DNA from 3 places in the Streptomyces roseochromogenus subsp. oscitans DS 12.976 genome. Region 2 is predicted to be linked to each of the others. Evidence: riboswitches for the same ligand, from Rfam matches in the RefSeq annotation. Region 2 holds a riboswitch; each other region holds the start of a gene.

Region 1 (3,267 bases), 7.9 Mb from region 2:
ATCTGGATCGCCAGAGCCGAGAGCCGGAACCGCCACAGCAGGGTGGCCGAGAAGTCCTTGGGCACCTCGTTGACGACGGGCAGGAACTGGTAGGCCAGGCCGATCACGACGGCGAACGCGGCCACCGCGGCCACGGTCGCCCACCAGGTGCCCAGGCTCGGCGCGAGCCGCTTGCCCAGGATGGTGGCGGCGACAGCCAGGAGGACGCTGAGCACCGTCATCAGGAAGTACAGGGTGGTCCGCTTGCCGATGGTGTCGGGGTTGCCGACCGACGGCGGAGCGGCCGGGTACTTCAGGAACGGCACGACGTACACGGCGAGCAGTGCGCAGCCCGACAGCAGCAGTGCCGTGGCGCGCGGGCTGAAGCGGCCCACGCGGCCCAGGGCGAAGCAGAAGGCGAGCGCGGCGATGCCGCCGAAGGCAACGCCGTAGACGAGGACGCCGGTGGCGAGGCCGGCGGTGGACTGCAGGGAGCGGGAGACGACCTCCATCTCGGGCCCGTGGGAGTGGGCGTCCTCGTAGCTGATCGCCTTGTCGACGTTCGGCTCACCGAGGAGATAGGCCACGATCAGGGCAAGCACACCGGCCGCGAGGCCGGTGACCATGCCCCGTACAAGAAGTTTCCGTACGGTTGCGGAGTTCATGGGCGTGCGGAGTCCCTCGCGTCAGTGGCAGGGGAATCCGAGCAGGTGGCGGGCGTCGTGCACCCACTCGTGGACGCCCGTGCCGTTGAACACGGAGGTGGCGCCCTGCTCGGCGCCGACGAAGTAGAGCAGGATCATCATCAGGACGCCGAAGAAGACCGCCCAGGGAGCAATCGCCTTCAGTGGCAGCTTGGCGGGAACGACGGGGGTGGTTGCTGTCGGCTGGGCGACGGTCTGCGCCATGGCAGGACCTCCTCTGGGAGTTCGCGTCCCATCTCGGTGGTGCACATGACGACGGCCACGGGTCTGACTCGCGAGCCCCTGGGGGTCCCTCATACAGTGGCGCGACCGTGCCGGATTCCCACCGGCTTCCGTGTCGCCGTCGTCGATATCGGATCGACCGTACCGCGCGACGCGCGCATGCCCAAGACCGCCTCCGCCCGACGTGATCTTCCTCTCCCGCGACGCCGACGGCGGAGTCCGCCGGGTCGTGGATGCGCACCGGTGCGTGCGTGTCAGCTCCATCTTCGTGGACAACACGGAACACCTCACGGAGCACATGCAGTGCGGCGATGACGCCACGCGCACTTCACGCCGGGGGATCCGCGCGGCGCCGGGGCGGTGTGAAGGTGTACAGGTCGAGGATGTCCGGCAGGGGAGCCACGCCCGGCCCGCCGGCGCGCACCCAGGTGACGATGTCCTCGGTCGCGTCCGCGTCGTTGACGAGCCCGAGCCAGACCGGCCGCGCACCGGCGGCCCGGCCCGCGGCCGAGGGCTGTACGACGATGACGTTGGCCTGATCGCACACGTCGAGGCAGTCGGAGACACGGACCGGCATCTCCGCCCGCAGCCGCGCGGTCTGCGCCGCGTGATCGACCCCGGTCACCTTGGGGCTGCCGCAGCAGCAGTCCCGGCACACCACGACCCGGCACGGCGCCGCACCGCCTGATGCATTCTCCGTCGGCCTCTCGGGCACGCCGCACCACTCCCCTCCCGGGGAGATCCGCCCCGGTGTCCGTCGAGGAGGCGACCGCGTGAGTCTCCTGGCTCCCGGGTCGTCACTCGCCCCGCCTTCCCACCCCGGACGGGGCGGTGGCCTGCCGGAACTCGCTCACCGGTCACAGTGGCGGGACCGCGCCTGATTTCCACCGGCTTCCTCGGACCGCCGTCGCCCTGATGTCGTCGATCATCATCCCATCACCGGCGCCGCGGCCGGCAGGCGCCCTCGGGCGCATGCTGTGAGTGAGGCTGCCGTGACCTGTGAGCGGTCCGACCGCCCTTCGGGGGCATACAGAATGTGATCGACCTGTCGCTTTCCGCACTGAATCCGGGAGCCGTGGATGCAGAAACAGGAACAGACCGTCGTTCACCGTGGTGAGACCCTGGCGTGGAACGGGTTCGTCACCGGACCCGATCTGCTCTCGACCGAGGAACTGGAGCAGGTCTCACGGCGTCTGCTCGGGACGGATCTGGCCGGGGCGAAGGAGGCGGCGGGCAAGGAGCTGCTGCCGTTCGGGGTGCCGCGCGGCCAGGTGCCGGCCATCGTGCTCGGCACCGCGTCCACGCTGAAGGGCTGCTTCGAGGCCGACGTGGCCCAACTGGCCCTCGGCCGCTCGCCGGACGACTTCTCGGCGTACAACGAGGCCCGGGCGGTGTATCTGGCCGCGCCGGGCGACCTGGTGGTGGGCCGGGGCGAGCCGTGGCGGCAGGCGGTGGCGGCGTCCGAGGCGGTCCCCGTGGAGGTCCCCGAGCTGCGTTACTACTACCTGACGCACGCCCTGCTGGCGATGGCGGTCGGCTCGTTCCCGGACCGGCCGGCCGCACCGCTGGAACGCCTGGTCCGGCAGCTGAGCGCGGTACCGGAGACGGTGGTGCGACTGTTCGCGATCGACGCCGAGGCACGGGTGCTGCTGCTCTGGCTGAAGCGCGCGGCGGGCCTGGAGCAGCTGCGGGTGGACGCCAACGGGCCGGAGGTCGCCGAGCGCTGGAACCGGAAGACGACGCTGTACCCGACGGTCGAGGACGCGGTGGGCCTCCCCGCGCCGGGGGCGGGCAGCTCCCCGGAGACCACCTTGGCAGCCGAGGCCGAAGTGACCGCGTTCCACCGGGAGTTCGGCGTGCTGCTGCCCCGGCTGCCCGGCTACTCGGTCTCCCGGGCCGGCGCTGACGAGGCCCAGCTGCGCCACCGGGTGCACACGGCGGCCCGCCTGCTGCGCGAACGGTACGGGCTGGAGCTCGGCTGCTTCAAACCCGCCGAGGCGCTCACCGGCAGCAGGATCCGCATGGCGGTGCCGCTGGCCGACGACGCGGCGCTCAACGCGCTGGCCCGCCAGGCGATGGAGACCGAGGAGGACTACGTCCTGGAGGCGCACACCCACTATCTGCGCCACCGCGTCCCCGGCTACGAGTTCATCCTGGCACCCTCCGCCCATGTGGTGGCCGGGCAGCCCGCCGAGGGCGGAACGGTGCAGATCACCCGGGGCAGCGTCTGGGAGGGCAGCGTCTACGTGGACGAGGAGACCTGCGCCCGGTTCGACATCACGGCCGCTCAGTTCCGTGCCGTACAGGAGGGCATGGCGGCATTGCACGGCGCGTTCCGGGGGGCGGGACGCGATCTGGGGTT
Region 2 (3,267 bases):
CGTTGCGTTCGGGCTCACCGTGGACCAGGACGTCGAGTCCGGTCTTCTCCTGGAAGGAGATCACCTCGCGGATCTCCGCCTCGACGCGCTCCTCGTAGCCGGTCGCGCCGATGCGGCCGGCACGCAGGTCGGCGCGGGCTGTGCGCAGTTCGGCGGTCTGCGGGAACGAACCGATCGTGGTCGTGGGCAGCAGCGGCAGACCGAGGCGGGCACGCTGGGCCGAGGCCCGCTCGGCGTACGGCTGGGAGCGGCGCGCGTCGGCCTCGGTGACGGCGGCCGCACGAGCCCGTACGGCCGCGTCGCGGGTGAGGGGGGAGCGGGCGCGGGAGGCCAGGTCGGCCCGGTTCGCGGCCAGTTCCGCGGCGATCGTGTCGACGCCGTGGGTGAGGCCCTTGGCGAGGGTGACGACCTCGGCGGTCTTCTGCCGGGCGAAGGCGAGCCAGCGCAGGATCTGCGGCTCGATGTCCCGTTCCACGGCGGCGTCGAGCGGCACATGCAGGAGGGAGCAGGACGGCGACACGTCGACACGGTCCGCGAGACCGAGCAGGGTGCCGAGCGTGGCGAGGGACTGCTTGAGGTCGTTGACCCAGATGTTGCGGCCGTTGACGACGCCGGCGACCAGGCGCTTGCCGGGCAGCCCGCCGACGGCCGCGAGGGCGTCGAGGTTGGCGGCGGCCGCCTCGGTGAAGTCCAGGGCCAGGCCCTCGACCGGAGCCTTGGCCAGCACGGGCAGCGCCTCGCCGAGCCGGTCGAAATAGGAGGCCACCAGCAGTTGGGGCCGGTCGGCGAGGGCTCCGAGATCGCGGTAGGCGCGGGCTGCGGCGTTCAGTTCGGCCGGGGTACGGTCCTGCACGAGCGCGGGCTCGTCGAGCTGGACCCACTCGGCGCCGGCCGCACGCAGGTCGGCGAGGATCTCGCCGTACACCGGCAGCAGCCGGTCCAGCAGGGTGAGCGGTTCGAAGTCGCCGGCCACGCCGGGCGCGGGCTTGGCCAGCAGCAGGTAGGTGACGGGCCCGACGAGGACGGGCCGGGCGGTCAGGCCCAGACCGACGGCCTCCTTGAGCTCCGCCACCTGCTTGGCCGAGTCGGCCGTGAACACCGTGTCCGGGCCCAACTCGGGCACAAGATAGTGGTAGTTGGTGTCGAACCACTTGGTCATCTCCAGCGGCGCGACGTCCTGGGTCCCGCGCGCCAGGGCGAAGTACCCGGCGAGCGGATCCGCGGCGACCGCGTCCCGGTGGCGTGCGGGGATCGCGCCGAGCATGACGGTGGTGTCGAGTACATGGTCGTAGTACGAGAAGTCGCCGGTCGGCGCCTCGTCGACGCCGGCGTCCGCCAACTGCCGCCAGGTACCGCGGCGCAGTTCGGCCGCGGTGGCCCGGAGGGTGTCGGCGGTGACACGGCCCTTCCAGTAGCCCTCGATCGCCTTCTTCAGTTCGCGGTTCCTGCCCTGGCGGGGGTAGCCGTACACGGTGGCCCGTGCTGCCGCGGCTGCGGACTTGCTGGTCACGGAGATCTCCTTCGCGAGATGAATCCCTGAGATCCCGGCGACGGGACGAGAGCGCGAAGGGGGTGACGGACCGGGCGACAACGGCCCACGGCCGCCCGCTCGGTTGTCTGCGCCGACCCGCCCTCGAGGTCACCGGGATGTCCGTGCACGAGTCGTCCCGCACACGGGCAGTTGGCAGGTCTTCGGACTCGCGGGCACGTCCTCTCCCAGGAGGACACCTACTGGCCGTCGCTTCCCGGGCCCGGTACATCGGACCCAGTGCGTATGACGGCGGTCGTTCCCGCTCACCGCTGCGGGGCAGTCCCGGATTCCCACCGGGTTCCCTCTTGCGACGCGTCCCGCCTGGCTGACGGGGCGAACCAGCTGCAGAAGTCACCCTACGGGGCCGACCGGAGACGCGGTGGCGTACGTCCGGCATTCGGAAGGTGAGGTGAGACACGCGGCCGCGGCCCGCCCTGCGAATTCCCGGGAGGACGGTCTCCAGGTGCCTCGGCACGGTGCGGGAACGGGCGGTGCGACCCGTCGGCGGGCTGATTGAAGCCGGTCGGGTGATTGACGGGCCGGTCCCGGCTTGGGAGCGGCCCGTCGCGGGCTCGGGCGGAGAGACTGCGGCCATCCCAGTGGAGGTGGCGAACATATGCTCAGCGACAGCAAAGCGACGATCCTGGCCGAGAGGTCGGGCGTGGCGGACGTCGTCGCCGCCGCGCCGCGCGTGGCGCAGATCGCGGCGCGGCGCGGCGCGGAGACGGAGGCCGCCCGGCGGCTAGCGCCCGAGGTGGTCGAGGCGGTGCGGGAGGCCGGGTTCGCCCGGCACTTCGTCCCCGCGGCCTTCGGCGGTACGGAAGGCCGTTTCACGGACATGACCTCGGCGGTGATCCTGGTCGGCGAGGGGTGCGCCTCGGCGGCCTGGGCCGCCTCGCTGTCCGCCTACGCGGCCCGGTACGGGGCGTATCTGCCCCTGGAGGGCCAGGCGGTGCTGTGGGCCGACGGGCCGGACGCCCTGATGGCGGGCGCGCTCATGCCGGCCGGCAAGGCGGAGCGCGCCTCCGGCGGCTGGCGGCTCAGCGGTGAATGGAAGTACATCAGCGGGGTGCGCTTCGCCGACTGGGTCTTCGCCTGCTCCGCAGTACCCGGCACCGTGGGCCCCGACGGGCGGGGCGAGGTGCGGTTCTTCGCGGTGCCGCGGTCGGACATCACCGTCAAGGACACCTGGTTCACCCTGGGCATGCGCGGTACCGGCAGCGACACCATGGTGCTCGACGACGTCTTCGTGCCCGAGTATCTGACCCTGTCCCGGTTCGACATCAACGCGGGGCGGGCCGCGGCCTCCGAAGCCCGGTGCCACACGGTCCCCGTGAACGCCGTGAACGCCCTGCCGCTCGCCGTCCCCGTGGTGGGCGCCGCGCGGGGTACGGTCCGCACCGCGGCCGAGCAGAACCTCCGCCGGACCGACCGCCGCGGCGCCCCGCTGCGCGAGAAGGCGCCGGTGCAGATCGACCTGGCCCGCTCGGCCGCCGAGGTGGACGCCGCCGAACTCCTCGTCCAGCGCGCCGCACGGGTCGCCGACGGCGTCGAGGAGACCCGGGACGGTGAGGCGGCGGTCCGCGGACCGCGCGACTTCGCGCTGGCGGTCGAACTGTCCGTGTCGGCCGTCGAGCGCCTCTTCCGCGGCACCGGGACGACGGGTCACTTCGACTCCGACCCCGTCCAGCGGTTCTGGCGGGACGTCAACACGGCCGCGTCCCACGTGATCTTCT
Region 3 (3,267 bases), 6.8 Mb from region 2:
CGGACTGCCGAGGCTGCCGTTCGCGCTCACCGCCGGGCTGTGTGCCACCCTGCTCCTCATCGTCTGGGCAGCCGACAGCCCCCGCCTCCTCGCCGGCACCCGGCGCGCCGTCGTCACCCTCGACGCCGTCCACGAGGACCCGGCCGTCCTCCACGCCGACCTCGTACGGCGCCTGGGTGAGCCCCTCCACTGGACAGTCATGGAAGTCGACTTCGTCCGGGACCTCACCGTCGTCGACGTCCGCTACCGCGAGAGCGCAGCGGCCCCGGCCGGCCGGGGCTCCGCGCCCGCCGCCGGACCCGCCCCCCGGACCACGCCCGCCTGGGAAACCGCATGACCACCGCACCGGTCCGCGCCGCCGCCGCGGTCCGCGCCATCGGCGACGCCGCCCACGGCGCCGGCCCCGTCTCGCTCGACGAGCTCAACGAACGGGCATCCCTCCTCGCCCGCTTCGACCACAGCTACCTCGTGCCCGCGGACACCTTCCTGCGCGTCGTCGGCCGGCTCACCCACCCGCACCGGCCCGGGGGCCCCTACCGCGCCCTCGCCATCGACGGCCGGCGTGCCTTCCGCTACCACTCCGTCTACTACGACACCCCCGAGCTCCGCTCCTTCCACGACCACCGGCAGGGCCGCCGACGCCGCTTCAAGATCCGGGAACGGGTCTACGAGGACACAGGAGAGCGGCAGTTCGAGATCAAGCTCAAGGGGCCGCGCGGCGACACCGTCAAACGCCGATGCCCGCTGACCGGAGCTGACACCCCGCTCGGCCCCGACTGCCGGGGATTCCTCACCGACACCCTGCGTACCGCGTACGGCATCGGTGCTCCGGCGGCCCTTGAACCGTCCTTGAGTACCGACTACATGCGCGCCACCTTCGTGGCCGACGGCGAGCGCATCACCTGCGACGCAGCACTGGTCTGCCACGACCTGCGCATCGGACGCACCGTGCGGTGTACGGACGACCTCGTGCTCGTCGAGACCAAGACCACCGGGCATCTCACCGAAGCGGACCGCCTGTTGCACGCCCACGGGATACGCCCCGCCGTCTTCACCAAGTACTGCAGCGCCTTCGCCGCATTGCGTCCCGCACTACCCGCCAACCGATGGCGTCGCACCGCCCGCCGCGCTTTCGGTGCGGCGGCTCCGGAGCCGACGTGCTGAACGGCCGGTGGAAGCCCGGCGGCGGGAAACGCCCGCCGCCGGGATAGCCCTGCGGCCGGGAGGCGATGTGCGTCCTCCCGGCCGGACACCGGGGCCCTGCCGGGCGGATCTTCGCTCGTGGGTGCGCCCGGTGTGGCATGGCTGACGCCGGTGAGGGGCGCGGGGCTATTGCATCACGATTGGGGAGTTTCCACCTCAATTTCCGATCGGTTATGCAGCCTTGCAGCTGATACTCGCCGCCTTCTAGGGTAGGCAGGCCGTGGTGTTCGGGAAGACCGGTGACAGCCCCAGGGGCTCAGTCCGGAGCGGCCCTCGCCACTGTGATCGGGGAGTTCCCGCCCCATGCATTGCCACTGGCCTCACGGCCGGGAAGGCAGGGGCGGGCGCGATGACCCGTCAGCCAGGAGACCGGCCACGGCAGCACGAAGCTGATCCACGAGGTGCTGGAGCGAACCGTATGACCGTGTCCCCTGGCGTGCCCGAAACCGCCGCCGTCCCGTCCTTTCGCTGGCGCCGCGAGGACACCGTCCGAACCGCGGGCCTGCTGGCCGTGATCGTCGCTCTGCACGTGGTCGCCTTCGGGATTCTGTTCCTCCTCGTGGTCCCGCGTCACTATGAGGTCGGGTCCAAGGCGTTCGGGGTCGGCTTGGGCATCACGGCCTACACCCTCGGCATGCGGCACGCCTTCGACGCCGACCACATCGCCGCGATCGACAACACCACCCGCAAGCTCATGGCCGACGGCAAGCGGCCCGTGTCGGTGGGCTTCTGGTTCGCGCTCGGGCACTCCAGCGTGGTGGTCGTCATGGCCGTGCTGGTGGCCGGGGGCGCCAAGCTGGCCGGCACCCTGATGAACGACGGCTCCCGGACCCACCAGGTCCTCGGCACCGTCGGCACCACGGTCTCCGGCGGCTTCCTGTACCTCATCGCCGCTCTCAACCTCGTCGCCCTGTTCGGCATCCGGCGCGTCTTCAAGGCCATGCGCGCCGGACGCTACGACGAGGCGGAACTGGAAGCCCACCTGGACTCGCGCGGCTTCATGAACCGCATCCTGGGCCGGCTCACCAAGTCGATCCGCCGACCGGGCCAGATGTTCCCTCTCGGCTTCGTCTTCGGCATCGGCTTCGACACCACGACCGAGGTCCTGCTCCTCGCCCTGGCCGGCAACGGCGCCGCAGCCGGCCTCCCCTGGTACGCGGTCCTGTGCCTGCCCCTCCTCTTCGCGGCCGGCATGAGCCTGTTCGACACCCTCGACGGCACGTTCATGAACTTCGCCTACCAGTGGGCGTTCTCGAACCCCGTTCGCAAGGTGTTCTACAACCTCACGATCACCGGGCTGTCCATCGCGGTGGCCTTCTTCGTCGGGACGATCGAACTGGTCGGCGTTCTGCATGACAAGCTCGGCTTGAGTGATGACATCACCGGCTGGATCGCGAGCCTGGACCTGGACAACGTCGGCTATGTGATCGTCGGCCTGTTCGTTGTCGTCTGGGCCGTGGCCATCGCCTACTGGCGTCTGGCCAAGGTGGAGGAGCGCTGGAGCGCCCGCGCCGCGGACGCCGGCTGACGGCTCGTGGCCGTCGCTGCGACGCCCGCCTGATCAGTTGTGCTCGAAGTGGCTGGGCCTGCCGTCGCGTTGGACAAGCCGGCCCAGCCGAGCCGCCGTCGCCCGGGGCACGAGCGTCCAGGTGCCGTCGGCGCGGTGGAGTGCGGCGGAGTGCCAGGGGGTGGTCCAGGCGTCGGGGGCGTCAAGGAGGCGGATACCGAATTTCGGTGCGCCGACGGGTTGCGGGTGGATCGAGAGGCGCACGGCGTGGGGGTGGTGCTCGGCGATCAGGTCGCCCCAGGCGCGGCTGCGCTGGATGACGCCGTAGGCGCGTTGTCGGCAGGCGCGCTGCAGGGCGGAGCGGGTGCCGGTCCAGTCGGCGGTGTCCTCGACGAGGAAGCGCGTGATGCCCCGGTAGAGGGCGAGGGTCTGGTCGTCGGTACGGGCCTCGGCACGCAGAGCGTCCAGCGTGGGGGCGTGGCGGTCGTGGACGTGGGCGCGTTTCGTGTCGTGCGGGAGGTCGCCGAGGATGTCGCGCAGGTCGAAGACGGACAGTC

Evidence for each region. A riboswitch is a leader RNA that binds a small molecule or an ion and turns the genes downstream of it on or off. The one in region 2 is predicted to bind cobalamin.
Region 1: it holds a riboswitch for cobalamin, as region 2 does, so the genes downstream of both, M878_RS55460 (hypothetical protein) here and metE (5-methyltetrahydropteroyltriglutamate--homocysteine S-methyltransferase) in region 2, are expected to answer to the same signal.
Region 3: it holds a riboswitch for cobalamin, as region 2 does, so the genes downstream of both, nicT (Nickel transporter NicT) here and metE (5-methyltetrahydropteroyltriglutamate--homocysteine S-methyltransferase) in region 2, are expected to answer to the same signal.

Annotation. Positions count from the first base shown of each region.
Region 1 is NZ_CM002285.1:1,200,852-1,204,118, forward strand. Features, by position in the region: gene M878_RS55450 (CbtA family protein) at 1-644, opposite strand, end outside; gene M878_RS55455 (CbtB domain-containing protein) at 666-887, opposite strand; cobalamin riboswitch at 924-1,068, opposite strand; gene M878_RS55460 (hypothetical protein) at 1,234-1,620, opposite strand; cobalamin riboswitch at 1,681-1,803, opposite strand; gene M878_RS55465 (hypothetical protein) at 1,985-3,267, shown strand, end outside.
Region 2 is NZ_CM002285.1:9,050,991-9,054,257, forward strand. Features, by position in the region: gene metE (5-methyltetrahydropteroyltriglutamate--homocysteine S-methyltransferase) at 1-1,510, opposite strand, end outside; cobalamin riboswitch at 1,667-1,889, opposite strand; gene M878_RS88910 (acyl-CoA dehydrogenase family protein) at 2,148-3,267, shown strand, end outside.
Region 3 is NZ_CM002285.1:2,224,629-2,227,895, forward strand. Features, by position in the region: gene M878_RS59580 (DUF4956 domain-containing protein) at 1-337, shown strand, start outside; gene M878_RS59585 (VTC domain-containing protein) at 334-1,164, shown strand; cobalamin riboswitch at 1,408-1,595, shown strand; gene nicT (Nickel transporter NicT) at 1,622-2,731, shown strand; gene M878_RS59595 (L-tyrosine/L-tryptophan isonitrile synthase family protein) at 2,765-3,267, opposite strand, start outside.